DNA from 3 places in the Verrucosispora sp. WMMD1129 genome. Region 3 is predicted to be linked to each of the others. Evidence: riboswitches for the same ligand, from Rfam matches in the RefSeq annotation. Region 3 holds a riboswitch; each other region holds the start of a gene.
What was found. Region 3 has a riboswitch for cobalamin ahead of O7624_RS21820 (prenyltransferase/squalene oxidase repeat-containing protein). Riboswitches for the same ligand answer to the same signal wherever they lie in the genome.
Positions count from the first base shown of each region.

Region 1: linked by a shared signal. The riboswitch ahead of O7624_RS02455 (ribonucleoside-diphosphate reductase subunit alpha) and the one ahead of O7624_RS21820 (prenyltransferase/squalene oxidase repeat-containing protein) in region 3 are both predicted to bind cobalamin.
Region 2: linked by a shared signal. The riboswitch ahead of metE (5-methyltetrahydropteroyltriglutamate--homocysteine S-methyltransferase) and the one ahead of O7624_RS21820 (prenyltransferase/squalene oxidase repeat-containing protein) in region 3 are both predicted to bind cobalamin.

Region 1 covers NZ_CP120741.1:537,007-541,294, forward strand. Annotated here, with positions in the region: gene O7624_RS02455 (ribonucleoside-diphosphate reductase subunit alpha) at 1-1,627, opposite strand, end outside; cobalamin riboswitch at 1,815-2,020, opposite strand; gene O7624_RS02460 (hypothetical protein) at 2,253-2,495, opposite strand; gene O7624_RS02465 (helix-turn-helix domain-containing protein) at 2,641-3,648, opposite strand; gene O7624_RS02470 (hypothetical protein) at 3,902-4,189, shown strand.
Region 2 covers NZ_CP120741.1:884,247-888,534, forward strand. Annotated here, with positions in the region: gene O7624_RS04060 (DedA family protein) at 1-23, shown strand, start outside; gene metE (5-methyltetrahydropteroyltriglutamate--homocysteine S-methyltransferase) at 114-2,351, opposite strand; cobalamin riboswitch at 2,464-2,675, opposite strand; gene O7624_RS04070 (EthD family reductase) at 2,798-3,103, opposite strand; gene O7624_RS04075 (NAD(P)/FAD-dependent oxidoreductase) at 3,216-4,288, opposite strand, start outside.
Region 3 covers NZ_CP120741.1:4,683,337-4,687,624, reverse strand. Annotated here, with positions in the region: gene O7624_RS21830 (prenyltransferase/squalene oxidase repeat-containing protein) at 1-565, opposite strand, end outside; cobalamin riboswitch at 696-812, opposite strand; gene O7624_RS21825 (hypothetical protein) at 912-1,406, opposite strand; gene O7624_RS21820 (prenyltransferase/squalene oxidase repeat-containing protein) at 1,437-2,480, opposite strand; cobalamin riboswitch at 2,578-2,742, opposite strand; cobalamin riboswitch at 2,936-3,134, shown strand; gene O7624_RS21815 (acyl-CoA thioesterase) at 3,255-3,767, shown strand; gene O7624_RS21810 (LysE family transporter) at 3,798-3,989, shown strand; gene O7624_RS21805 (FAD-dependent oxidoreductase) at 4,006-4,288, opposite strand, start outside.

The DNA of each region.
Region 1 (4,288 bases), 2.5 Mb from region 3:
CGAACCGCTCGGCGAGCCCGGCCGACGTCTCCAGCGCGGTCAGGAAGATCTCCTCCTGGACCCGGGTCGACAACTCCCGGGCCGGAGCCGAGTCGAACGGCAGACGCAGGGTGAACAAGGCGTCCTGTAGCCCCATCAGGCCGAGCCCGACCGGACGCCAGCGCGGGTTCGACACCGCCGTCTGCTCGGCCGGGTAATAGTTGATGTCGATCACCCGGTCGAGGAACACCACAGCCGTGCGTACCGTGGCGCGCAGCTTCTCCCAGTCGACACCGTCGGCGGTGACGTGCGCGCCCAGGTTGACCGACCCGAGGTTGCACACGGCCGTCTCGGTGTCGCTGTTGACCTCCAGGATCTCCGTGCACAGGTTCGACAGGTGGATCGTGTTGCCGGGCGCACCGGTCTGGTTGGACAGCCGGTTCGCCGCGTCCTTGAACGTCATCCACCCGTTGCCGGTCTGCGCGAGCGTACGCATCATCCGGCCGTAGAGATCGCGGGCCTTGACCGTCCGGACGGCCTTCTTCTCCGCCGCCCGGTACGCCTCGTCGAACGCCTCGCCGAACAGGTCCGGCAGCTCGGGCGCGTCCGACGGGTCGATAAGCGACCAGTCGCCGTCCGCCTCGACCCGGCGCATGAACTCGTCCGGGATCCAGTTGGCCAGGTTCAGGTTGTGGGTACGCCGGGACTCCTCCCCGGTGTTGTCCCGCAGTTCCAGGAACTCCTCGATGTCCGGGTGCCACGGCTCCAGGTACACGCAGGCCGCGCCCTTGCGCCGGCCACCCTGGTTGACCGCCGCCACCCCCGCGTCGAGCGTCTTCAGGAACGGCACGATGCCGTTGGAGCGGCCGTTGGTGCCCCGGATCAACGCGCCCCGGCCCCGCACCCGCGACCAGGAGATGCCGATGCCGCCGGAGAACTTCGACAGCTTCGCCACCTGGTGGTAACGCTCGTAGATCGAGTCGAGTTCGTCGCGCGGGGAGTCGACAAGAAAACACGACGACATCTGGGTGTGCCGGGTCCCCGAGTTGAACAGCGTCGGTGAACTCGGCAGGTAGGCCAGGCTCGACATCAGCCGGTAGAACCCGATCGCCTCGCCGGGCGTCTGCGACAGCCCGCAGGCCACCCGCAGCAGCCAGTACTGCGGCGTCTCCACCACCAGGCGGGTCTGCGGATGCCGCAGCAGGTAGCGGTCCGCGACGGTACGCAGTCCGAAGTACTCGAACCGCAGGTCACCGTCCGGGTCGACCGCGTCGTCCAGCTTGCGCGCGTTACGGGCCACGAACTCCGCGGTCGCGTCCCCGATCAGCCCCAGGCCGTGCGCGTACCGGATCGATTGGCTGAAGCTGGCCACCTGCTGCCCACGGACCTCCTTGTCCACGTACGCGGCCAGCAGCCGCGCCGCCAGCTTCGAGTACTGCGGCTCCGTACCGATCAGCTCGGCGGCCGTCTGGATGGACAGCTTGTCCAGCTCGGCGGTGGTGGCACCGTCGTACAGGCCGCTGATGGTCTTGGTGGCCACCCGCAGCGGATCGACCTCGTCGAGGTCGGTCACCCACCGCTCCACCGCCCGGACGATCTTGTTGACGTCCACCGGTTCCGTGGCGCCGTCGCGTTTGCGGACCTGCATCACCTGCCGGCGCTGCTCCGACACACCTGCGTCGGAGGCCGGCGCCTCCCGCACGACCGTCACGTCTCTCTCCTCGCGCCGTCTGCTCAGGGCCTCGGACACGCGGGAGGACGCCACGGAATCCGCGCAGGCGGCACGGCCCGTTCATGGCGTCGGCCGTCCCACGCGGCCTGCGGCCGCCGCCCACGAGTGCGGGCGGCGTGCTGGCAGGTCTTCGGACTCGTGGGCGTGCTTACGCGCTCCTACTGGCCGTCGCTTCCCAGGCCGGAGCCCAGTGCTTCGTGACGGCTGTCGTTCCCACTCACCGCTGCGGGGCAGCCCCGGATTCACACCGGGTTCCCTCTTGCCTCGGCCGCCCCGGATGGGCGCCGAACCAGCTACGAGTGACACCATATATGGGTGGCCCACGAACGCAAGACACCAGATGGTGTGTCGGCGTGTCCTGCAACGTGGGTCACATCCTGCTACGCCGGTCCGTGCTTGACCGGTCGCAGGCCGGCCAGCGTACGAAAAGGACGGCGGATGCGACGGGATGCTGATCGTCGGTCACGCCCCGGCGTGGCTACCCGTCCCGCAGGTGCACCGCAGCCACGCGAGGAACCGGGTCGTCAGCTCGCCGGGATCCTCACGCGGCAGGTCGTCCAACGCCGCCGTCAACAAGGCACCCGCGTACATCGACAGGCCCACCCGGTCCCGGCCGTACGCCTCGGCGGCCGTCGCATGCCGGCCACCGGGTGTTGCGCCGGGCCTGGTCGAGCAGGCGTTGCCGGGCGGCCTTCTGCTCGACAGCCTCCCGCCACTGCCCGCCGTCCGCCAGCGGTATCGGCCGCCGCCGCAGCCACCACCAGAACCTGCGCCACCTGCTCACGCCATCACCTCCACCGAAGTTCGGGACGGGGGCGGCGGTACGTGGGGGCGCACCGCCACCACCCACAAGAATCGTGCGATGGCGGTGGGTGCTCAGGGCAGGTGCGAGGCGTCCGGCGCCCTGTCCGGGACGGTTGACGGACAGCTCAGCCGGTGGCGACCGCGAGTGCCTGCCGATATTCCTGCGTCCATGCGGCTTCCCGCTGGTCAGGCGGCAACCCGGCCAACCCGGCCCGCAGGTTGTCGATGCCGGCCGACGTGTCGCCGAGCGCCAGATAGGCCAGCCCGAGACCCATCCTGCTGAACGTGGGCGTCAGCCAGTAGGCCAGGACCGGCGCCTGCTCACGCTCGGCCGCCTCGGTGAGGTCGCTCGCCTCCCCGAGGAGCCCTACCGCTGAGTTCCGGTCGCCGAGTAGCGCAAACCCATGGGCGGCCTGGACCGCGTCGCCGACGCGTTGCAGCGCCGTCGCCCCGGGTGTGTGGTACGCGGTGAGGAAATGGCGCACGATGCCGCGCGGGTTGCCTCGCTGCCGCTCCAGGTAGCCTCGGAAGTTCTCCACCTGCGCCGCGAGCGGGCCACTGTCAACGGCGTCGGCCTGCCTGGCGGCCTCGATCAGCACCTGTATCGCCTCACCGTCGTTGCGGGCTTCCGCGTGCAACCAGCCGACGAACTGCGTCCACTCCGCCACCACCTCGTGCAGTTGGCCGGCGTACGGCCCGGCAGCCCGCTCGGCGAGTTGCTGCATGGTGGACCACTGCGCCACCATCGCCGGCAGTGTCACCGGAGCCGGCAGGACGTCGTCGAGGCGGCGTTGCGCGGCCAGCACCTCGGCGAGCAGCCGCACCGCAGCGGCGTCGAGGCGGGTCGGTTCGGCGAGCACGTACGCCAGGCGGTCATCGTCGTCGGGGGTGGTCACGGTCGGCGCATCGACGACCATCGCGGCCAGCGTCCCGCCGGCCTGCAGGGTGTCGTCAAGGTGCGCGGCGAGTTCTCGGGACGGTCGGGTCCGGCCCGTCTCGAGGTCGTGCACGTAACTCTTCCCGACGTACGCGAGGCGGGCCAGATCACGCAGTGACAGGCCACGGACACGTCGAAGTCGGGCAAGCTCAGCGGGAAACCGTGGGTCAACGATGGTGCGCGCACTCGGCGGCATGACGAAGCTCCCGGGTGAAGGACTGGGCGACGATCTGCTGGCCTCCCACCAGCGAGCCGCCACAATCGACGGTACCCGGCTCCGACACGCAGCGGCCGGATCCGCCGGCCGAGCCGGGCACGTGTCGGCGAGATGGCGAATCGCGCGGACCTGTCGAATTCAGTCAGCGAAGGCGGGATGGCTACGCGTCTTCGTCACCGTCCTGAAACCCAACCGAGGTGGCAGGTCGACGCCGCGCTGTAATCGTCAGAGCATGGTCGCTCGAACGCGCGCGAGGACACGGCGGATCGTCGCCACCCTGGCCGCCACACTGCTCGTGCTGACCGCGCTGACCGCCTGCACGCCAGAGATCAAGGGCATCACCGGCCTCACCGTGGATGCTGACGGCCGACCGCTCGCCGCGCTGGCCTGGTGCGCGGACAAGCCGCCGGACGTGATTGTCCTTGCCACCGAACGCGCGGTCTCGCCCACCCCGTCCGGCGCTCCGGAACCATCCGCGAATTGGCCGAGCTGGCCGGCCTGCAACCAGGATCAGCCATGATCACCGCAATCGTGAACAACGACGAGGTACCGAAGTACGTCTCCCTCGACGAGTTCGCACGCCTCGGCAGGGCCGAGTGCTGACCTCGCTCGGTTCTGC
Region 2 (4,288 bases), 2.8 Mb from region 3:
ACCGAGCGGGCAAACCGCGATGACCTCGCCGGGCGCGAGGCTGCCAGTTGATCGATCTTGACGGGCGGTACCGACCACGAGCCGTGTGGTCGGTACCGCCCGGCCCGGTGCGGTCAGCCCCCGCGCACCTCGGCGGCGGCGGCGACCAGGTGCCGCAGGGACGCCTCGACCTCCGGATAGCCGCGCGTCTTGAGGCCGCAGTCCGGATTGACCCACAACCGGCGGGCCGGCACGGCCGCGACCGCCCGGCGCAGTGCCTCGATCACCTCGTCGCGCGGCGGCACCCGGGGGGAATGGATGTCCCACACCCCGGGTCCGACACCCCGGCCGTAGCCGATCGCGGCCAGATCGTCGAGCACCTCCATGTTGGACCGCGATGCCTCGATGCTTGTGACGTCGGCGTCGAGGGCGTCGATGGCGTGGATCACCTCGCCGAACTCCGAGTAGCACAGGTGGGTGTGGATCTGGGTGTCGTCGGCGACGCCGCCGGTGGTCAGCCGAAACGCTCCGACGGCCCAGTCCAGGTACGCCTTCTGGTTGGCCTTGCGCAGCGGCAGCGTCTCGCGTAGTGCCGGTTCGTCGACCTGGATGACCCGGATGCCGGCGGACTCCAGGTCGCGGCACTCGTCGCGCAGCGCCAGCGCGACCTGGTCGGCGGTGTCCGCGAGGGGCTGGTCGGTACGGACGAACGACCAGGCCAGGATGGTGACCGGGCCGGTGAGCATGCCCTTGACCGGTTTGCTGGTGAGCGACTGCGCGTAGGTGGACCACTCGACGGTCATCGGTGCCTTGCGGGACACGTCACCGTAGATGATCGGTGGGCGTACGCAGCGGGAGCCGTACGACTGCACCCAGCCGTGCTGCGTGGCGGCGAAACCGTCGAGCTGCTCGCCGAAGTACTGCACCATGTCGTTGCGTTCCGGTTCCCCGTGCACGAGCACGTCCAGACCCAGCTGTTCCTGCAACCGGATGACCTGCGCCACCTCCGCGCGCATCCGCGCCACGTAGCCGGCGTCGTCAAGGCTGCCGGCCCGGTGCGCGGCGCGGGCCCTGCGCAGTTCGGCGGTCTGCGGGAACGACCCGATCGTGGTGGTCGGCAGCTCCGGCAGGCCCAGTCGTTCCTGCTGGCGGGCGGCCCGGTTGCGGTATTCACCGCGCTGCCGGTCGGTGGGACGCAGCGCGGCCAGGCGGCCGCGGACGTCGTCGTGACGCCAGGCCGCCGGGGTGGGCGGCAGTGGCGCCGGTAGCGCGGTGGTGCCGTCGCGCAGCGCACGGCCGAGCACGACGATCTCGTCGACCTTCTGCCGGGCGAACGCCAACCGCGCGGACAACCGGGGGTCGAGGTGCGTCTCCGCGGACACGTCGACCGGCACGTGCAGCAGCGAGCAGGACGAGGAGACGGCGACGTGATCGGCGAGCCCGGCGACCGTCGCGCCGGCCGTCACGGCGGCCCGCAGGTCGGTACGCCAGATGTTGCGGCCGTCGACCAGGCCGGCGACGATGGTCTTGCCGCCCAGCGGGCCGGCGGCGGCGAGCCGGTGCAGGTTGCCCGGTCCGGCGACCAGGTCCACGCCGACGGCTTCGACCGGGGTGTCCAGCAGGGCCGGAAGCGCGTCCCCAAGGTCACCGAAGTAGGTCGCCACGAAGATCCGCGGTCGGTGTGCGAGTTCACCGAGTCGGGTGTAGGCGCGACGGAGGGCATCGATCTCGGCGGGGCTGCGGTCGGCGGCGTAGGCGGGTTCGTCCAGCTGCACCCAGCCGACACCCGCGTCCGCCAGGGTGGCGAGAATCCGGGCGTACGTCCGGACCAGGTCGTCGAGCCGGGCGAACGGATCGTCTCCCTTGGCCAGCAGCAGGAACGTGGCCGGGCCGACGAACACCGGTCGGGTGGTGACACCCAGGTTGCGGGCCTCGGCGTACTCGTCCAGCGCCTTCGCCGGGTTGGCCGTGAAGACGGTGTCCGGGGCGATCTCCGGCACCAGGTAGTGGTAGTTGGTGTCGAACCACTTCGTCAGCTCCAGCGCCGGCTCGGCGTCGACGCCGCGGGCCATGGCGAAGTAGGTGTCCAGCGCGGACAGACCCAGCCGGGCGAACCGGTTCGGGACCGCGCCGACAGCGACGGCTGTGTCGAGCATCTGGTCGTAGTAGGAGAAGGTGTTCGACGGGATCGCGTCGAGACGGGCATCGCGCAGCGTCCGCCACACCTGCGCTCGGAGACCGGCAGCGGTGTTGGCCAGCGCCTCGGCGTCGATGGTGCCGGCCCAGTACGCCTCGACAGCCTTCTTCAGCTCACGGTTGACGCCGATGCGTGGATAGCCGAGCACGGTGCTCTGCCCGAATGCGGTACTCACCAAGGGGGTCCTTCCCTCGAAGTGTCCGGCGGACACGGAAGGGGAAGACGGGTACACCTCGGGTACCGGCTTCCGCCCTGGCCCTCCCGAGCGGCCGCCGGCGGCGCACACCGGCGGCGTGCGCAGCACTGGCAGGTCTTCGGACTCGCGGGCATGACACCAGGTCGCCTACTGGCCGTCGCTTCCCAGACCTCACGGTCCAGTGCTTTGTTGACGGCGGTCGTTCCCACTCACCGCTGCGGGGCAGTCCCGGATTCACACCGGGTTCCCTCTTACGACGCCCCACCCACCCGGACGGGACGAACCAGCACCACCGCCATCGTACGGGCCACGCCGCCGGCTGGGCCCGTAGTGCCCGACCTACGGGACTACGGGACGACCGCACGCACCACGCACTGGACCGTGCGGTCTGGAAGCTCTCCGCATGGCCTCACCCGGCCCGCTCGTCAGGACTGCTCAATCTCCGAGAACAACCCCTTGAACGCGACCTGCGTCCCCACGAGCGTGCCGAGGACGTCAGCGGCAGCGGGCGTCGTGACTGCGTCGGAGGCGTCTTCGTAGCTGTCGAAGTAGAGGTCGAGGGTCCGGTAGGCGGGGGTAGCGGTCCCGTCCTCCTTCGGCCACACCTTCGCAGACTCAAGTCGTCGCAGCTTCGGCAGCTTCGCCGCGGTCGCCTGCACGTCCGAGTAGGCACGCTCGAAGTCGTCGGGGTCCGCTGGGTTGTCGATGATGAAAGTGATCTTGGTGGACATGGAAGCCTCCATTTGTCGTTCGTTCTGGGGGCAACGGCTCGGGCTCGCGTTGGCGATACCCGAGCCGCTTCGATCCGGCGTGTACCGCTACGGAGGAGCGCTCGGCTCCCCGTCAGCGGCCGTACGTCTCCAGCAGTCGCAACCAGACCTCGCTGACCGTCGGGTACGCCGGCACCGCGTGCCACAGTCGGTCCAGCGGGACCTCTCCGACGATGGCGATCGTCGCAGCGTGGATCAGTTCCGCGACGTCCGGACCGGCGAGGGTGAAGCCGACGACCACCTTTCGGTCCTCGTCGACGACCATGCGGGCATGTCCCTTGTAGCCGTCGGCCTGCAGGCTGGCTCCGGCGACGGTTCCCAGGTCGTAGTCCACGACCCGAATCCGCAGTCCGGCCGTCTCGGCCGCAGCCGCGGTCAGCCCCACCGACGCGATCTCCGGGTCGCTGAACACCACCTGCGGCACCGCACGCTCATCGGCGGTCGCGGCGTGCCGCCCCCACCTGCCGTCCTCGACCTTCTCCCCCTTCGCCCGGGCCACGATCGCGTCGCCCACCGCGCGCGCCTGATACTTGCCCTGATGGGTCAGCAGCACCCGCCGGTTCACATCACCCGCGGCATACAGCCACCCGCCTCCGCCGACCACACGCAGCGTGTCGTCGACCGCCAGCCAGGCACCCGGCACCAGTCCCACGCGGTCGAGGCCGATGTCCTGAGTGTTGGGCGTCCGGCCGATCGCCACCAGCACCTCGTCCGCCTCGACCCGCTCGCCGTCGACAGTTGCGATGTGGACGATTCCGCGGTCGTCGCGGTTTACGGAAGCGGCCTCCACGCCGAGGCGTACCGACACACCGGCCTCGCGCAACGACTCCGTGACCAACTCGCTGGCGAACGGCTCCGCCGACGGCAGCACACCGTCACGGGCAAGCACCTCCACCGACGACCCCAGAGCGGCGAAGGCGGTCGCCATCTCGGTCGCCACCACGCCGCCACCGATGATGGCGAGCCGACGGGGAACCGACCCGGCCGAGGCAGCCTCGCGGCTGGACCACGGCGCCGCCGCGCGCAGACCCGGAATGTCCGGCAACAGCGCGCTGCTGCCGGTCGCGACGACCACCGCATGCCGCGCGGTCAGCCTGGTCGTGACACCGTCCACGCCGGTCACCTCGACAACGCGGGCGGAAGCGA
Region 3 (4,288 bases):
TGCGGGCCAGACCCAGCACGGCGAAGGACTGATCGAAGGTGTTGCTGGGGTCCGGGCCGGTGGCCTCGGTGGTCCGGCTGGTGATTCGGCCGTGCTGGTGATCGGTGTCGGCCGCAGCGATCAGGGCCACGGTTTCGGCACGGAGGTCCCAGCCGCCGAAGTCGGTAGGATCGGCACCGGCAGCGGAGGCGACGTAGAGCAGTTTCGCGGTGGCACCGCCGTCGGTGAAACCCTCGATGCCCCAGTCGTCGTAGCTGTTGTAGGACCGGACGTGCGCGGCGATCTGCGCCGTCGCCGCCTGCCGAGTCGAGCTGGCCACTCCGGTGGCGGCGAGCGCGATCACACCATCGATACTCAACCCCCAGTCCTCGGGAGTGAACGGGCCGGGCAGGACGCCGTCGACGTACTCCCCGGCGAGCCAGGTCGCGGCGTCGCGAGCGGCGGCGGTGTGGGTCGGCGACGGCGCGGCGGCCACGCCGAAGGGGGTGGCCGCGACGATGGTGAGCGCTGTGGCGGTGGCGACGCCGAGACCGGCGGCGACGTGCCGGAGCGGGAACGTACGCATGAGGGGTGCCTTTCGCAGAGCGGTCGGTGAAAGCTCCGGAAGGCACCGGTGGGCGGCATCCGCTCGCGTGGCCGCGACGAGTTGCCGTACCTCGGTTACCCGGACTCCACCCTGTAGACCTCGACAGTGGAAGCCGCTCGTCCTGTACGGGGCATTCCGGCTCGCGAGACAGGTCTCGCTCACGGTTGCGGGTCAGCGTCGGCTCTACCGACTTCCCCCCGTACGGGACGTATTCAGTTGGGTACCCGGCGCGCCGGGTGTCGCCACCGTACCGCCCGGTCGCCTTTCGGCGCCAGGGTGGCGGACGACACCCGGCAGTCCACGGCCCGTGTCGGCTACACGCAGGTCAGGGTGCGCTGATGCTAGGTGCCGCGCCGGCGCCGAAGGACCATCCCTCGACCGTGCCAGGAGCCGGGTTGTAGCTGGTCGCCCCCAACGTGCTGTACGTCCAGGCGGCTCCGCTGCCCGAGGCGTGCCAGTACGACCAGTACGCGCTGGCCGGCGGCGTGTTGATGCAGGGTTCGGTCGCGGCGGTCGGCTTCCCGTTGATCCGGCAGACGAAGGCCAACCCCCACCGCTGCGTGCCGGTCACCGTGAAGCCGGCGCCCTGCAGGGCGGCCAGCCCCGTGGCCGGGTCACCGAGGGCGCACGCCACCTGCACGCCGCCGCCGAGTGAACCGTAGTCGACCACCACCGTGACCCCGGTCGTCCCGGTGCACGCCGCAGCCTGCGCGGCTCGGGGAGACGGTTCGACAGCGATCAACCCGACGGCGACGACAGCCGCCACCGCGATGCTCGCCAGCCACCGGCGGACAGGATCGTAGACCTGGGACATGAGCACTCCTTCTGGTGGGACGGAATCTGCGGCCGGTCAGCGGCAGGGCAGGGTGGGTGCGCCGGTGGTCGCGGTGACGGTGGAGAGCCGGGCGAATCCGGTGCCGGCCAGGCCGAGAACAGCCTGGGCGGTGGCGCGGGGGGCGGTGCCGGGATCGAAGACACCACCGTCGAAGTCGACAGCGCCCCGGTCGGCGACCGGGGCGGCACACCCGACCTGAAGATCGGCCAGGAACACGCGGGCCCGGAGCCAGGCCAGCGGCCGGCCGCCGTCGCGCAACGCCTGGGCCGCCAACCCGGTGCTGTTGGCGTTCGCGACCCCACCGGCGTTGGTGAACCCGCCGTCGGTGCGTTGCACCGAGACCAGCCAGCGCAGTCCCGCGGCGGCGTCAGCCGGGCGGCCCGCGGCCCGCAACGCCTGCACCGCGACGGCGGTGGCGTCCACGTCGGAGACACAGACCGGCTGCTCCGGCACCAGCGGAAAGCCGCCGTCCGGGCACCGGGTGCCGGCCAGCCAACCGGCGGCGACCGCCGGCGCGCCCTGCGCGGTCCGGTCCAGCGCGAGGATCGCGAAGGACTGACTGAACGCGTTGCTGAAGTCACCCCACGCCGACCGGTCGGTGAACCGGCCAGCCGGGTCCTGGAGCGACCGCAGCCGGGCAATGAGATCCACACCGCCGACGTCGGTCGGATCACCGCCGCGAACCGCGACGGCGAGAGCGAGCTTGGCGGTCGCGCCCGCGTACGCCTCGGTGGCACCGTCGCCGATGTACCCGTCGCGGACGTCCCGCCGGGTCACCCAGGCCAACGCCCGAGCGCCGAAGTCGTCGGCGACACCTGCGGCGGCGAACGCGAAGACCGCGTCCAGGGTCAACCCCTGGTCCGGGTACGCGACCCCGTCGAAGACGACCTCGAAACGTTCCCCGTCGACCAACTGTCGGGCCAACCATCCGGCGGCGGCATCCGTCCGGACGGCACCGGCCTGTGCGGGTGCGGCGATCGTGGATGTGCTGACAGTGAGGGCGGCGAGTATCCCGCAGAGCAGGGCGAGCAGGCGGTGCCGGCCCAGGCGAACGACCATCGGTTGGCGCCTTTCCGGCCCGGCGGTCGTCGAGACCCGGCCCGCCGTGATGCTGCGGCGGGCCGGCCTCCGACCCGTGGGCCACGACGGGTGGGGAGCAGAGACTCGCGAGTACGGCAGGTGATCGGGCTCGCCGCCAGGGATGCTCCCGGCGGCCTACCGTTGCGGGCCAGCGCCGGACTTCGACCGGACTTCCCCCGCACGCACACGCGGTTGTTCAGTTGTCGCGCCAGTCTCGTTCGCCGCACGGCCACTGTCAATCAGCGACCGTACGTGCACCATGGGTAGCCGCTTCGCGGCGTGGCCACGGTCTCGCTCTCGCTCTCGCTCCAGCACATCCCGCTCCCCCTGAACCGGCCACCGGCACAGGTGGACCGCCGAGGGAGACAGCTCACAGCGAGCACCAGGCCGCCCCGCTGAGCGGCCGGGTCGGGATAGGGTGACCGACGGCGCTGGTTCGCCCGGCCGTTGCTGGTGGGGCGTCGTAAGAGGGAACCCGGTGAAAGTCCGGGACTGCCCCGCAGCGGTGAGTGGGAACGACAGCCGTCACCACGCACTGGGCCGCAAGGCCCGGGAAGCGACGGCCAGTAGGAGACCGGCCGAGTCCGGTGGCGCCCACGAGTCCGAAGACCTGCCCGCGCTGCGTACACAAGGTGTGTGCGCTGCCGTCGACCTCGCGGGCGGGTCGGGCGGGTGACGCGCCGTGACGGCGTGTTCCTCGACGTGCGCGCTGGCGGGTCGGTGGCCTGCCTGCTTCCCGAGGACGGACGCCCCGTGCACGACACGACAACTCTCGCCGGCCGACCACCGGCTGCCTCCCACCTGACCCTGTCGCAGATCATGGACCAGCATCACACCAACCTGATGGGCACGGTCCACGGCGGCCGCATTCTCAACCTCATCGACTCCGTCGCCGGCGTGGTCGCCGCCCGGCACTCCGACGGCCCGGCCGTCACCGCCGCCATCGACGAGACCGCCTTCCTCCGCGCGGTCCGCGTCGGCGACGTCGTACACGTCGACGCCCGCATCACCTGGGCCGGACGCAGCTCCATGGAGGTCACCGTCAAGGTCACCGCCGACCGGTGGGACCGCGCCGTACCACCGACCGACGTGGCCACCGCCCACCTCGTCATGGTCGCCGTCGACGACAACGGCCACCCCCGCCCGGTGCCGCCGCTGCTACCCCAGACCGACGGCGACCGGCGCCGCTACCGCGAGGCACAGATCCGCCGCGAACACCGACTGACCCTGCGCCGTGCCCTGCTCGACGGCACCGAGGAGTCCTGAGATGCTCGGACTCTCCACGGCAGCCCTCGCGTGACCCCCACCGCACAACTGGCTCTGCTCGGCGCCGTTTTCATACAAGTGCAGGTCACCGTCGACATCGCCCTCGGCACGGGCGCCGGACGCCTCGCCCGACGGACAACTGACGGCCGCTGGTCACGGCGCGTCAACCAGGTCTGCGCCGTCGCGTTCGTCGCGCTCGGACTACGACTGGCCGCCGGCTGACCCCTTCGGCGTGGCCTTACAACTCCTTGCGGTGGTCCAGTCGGACGGCGCGCAGTACGACGTCGCTGACGTGGTGTGTGCTGATCGCTCCCGGGGGGCGCGACCGGGTTTCGTGCACGTCGATGCGCCAGTTACCCGAGGCCGTGATCTCGGCGGCGATCTCGTCGATGCCGACGTACGCCTGGGGGTCGTACATGCGGGTCTGCTCGGCGGGATCCGACGGCTGCTGGAGCGGCGTCAGGTCGTGGCCGACGACGAGCAGCGTCCCACCGACGGCCACGGCGTCGAGCAGGTTACGC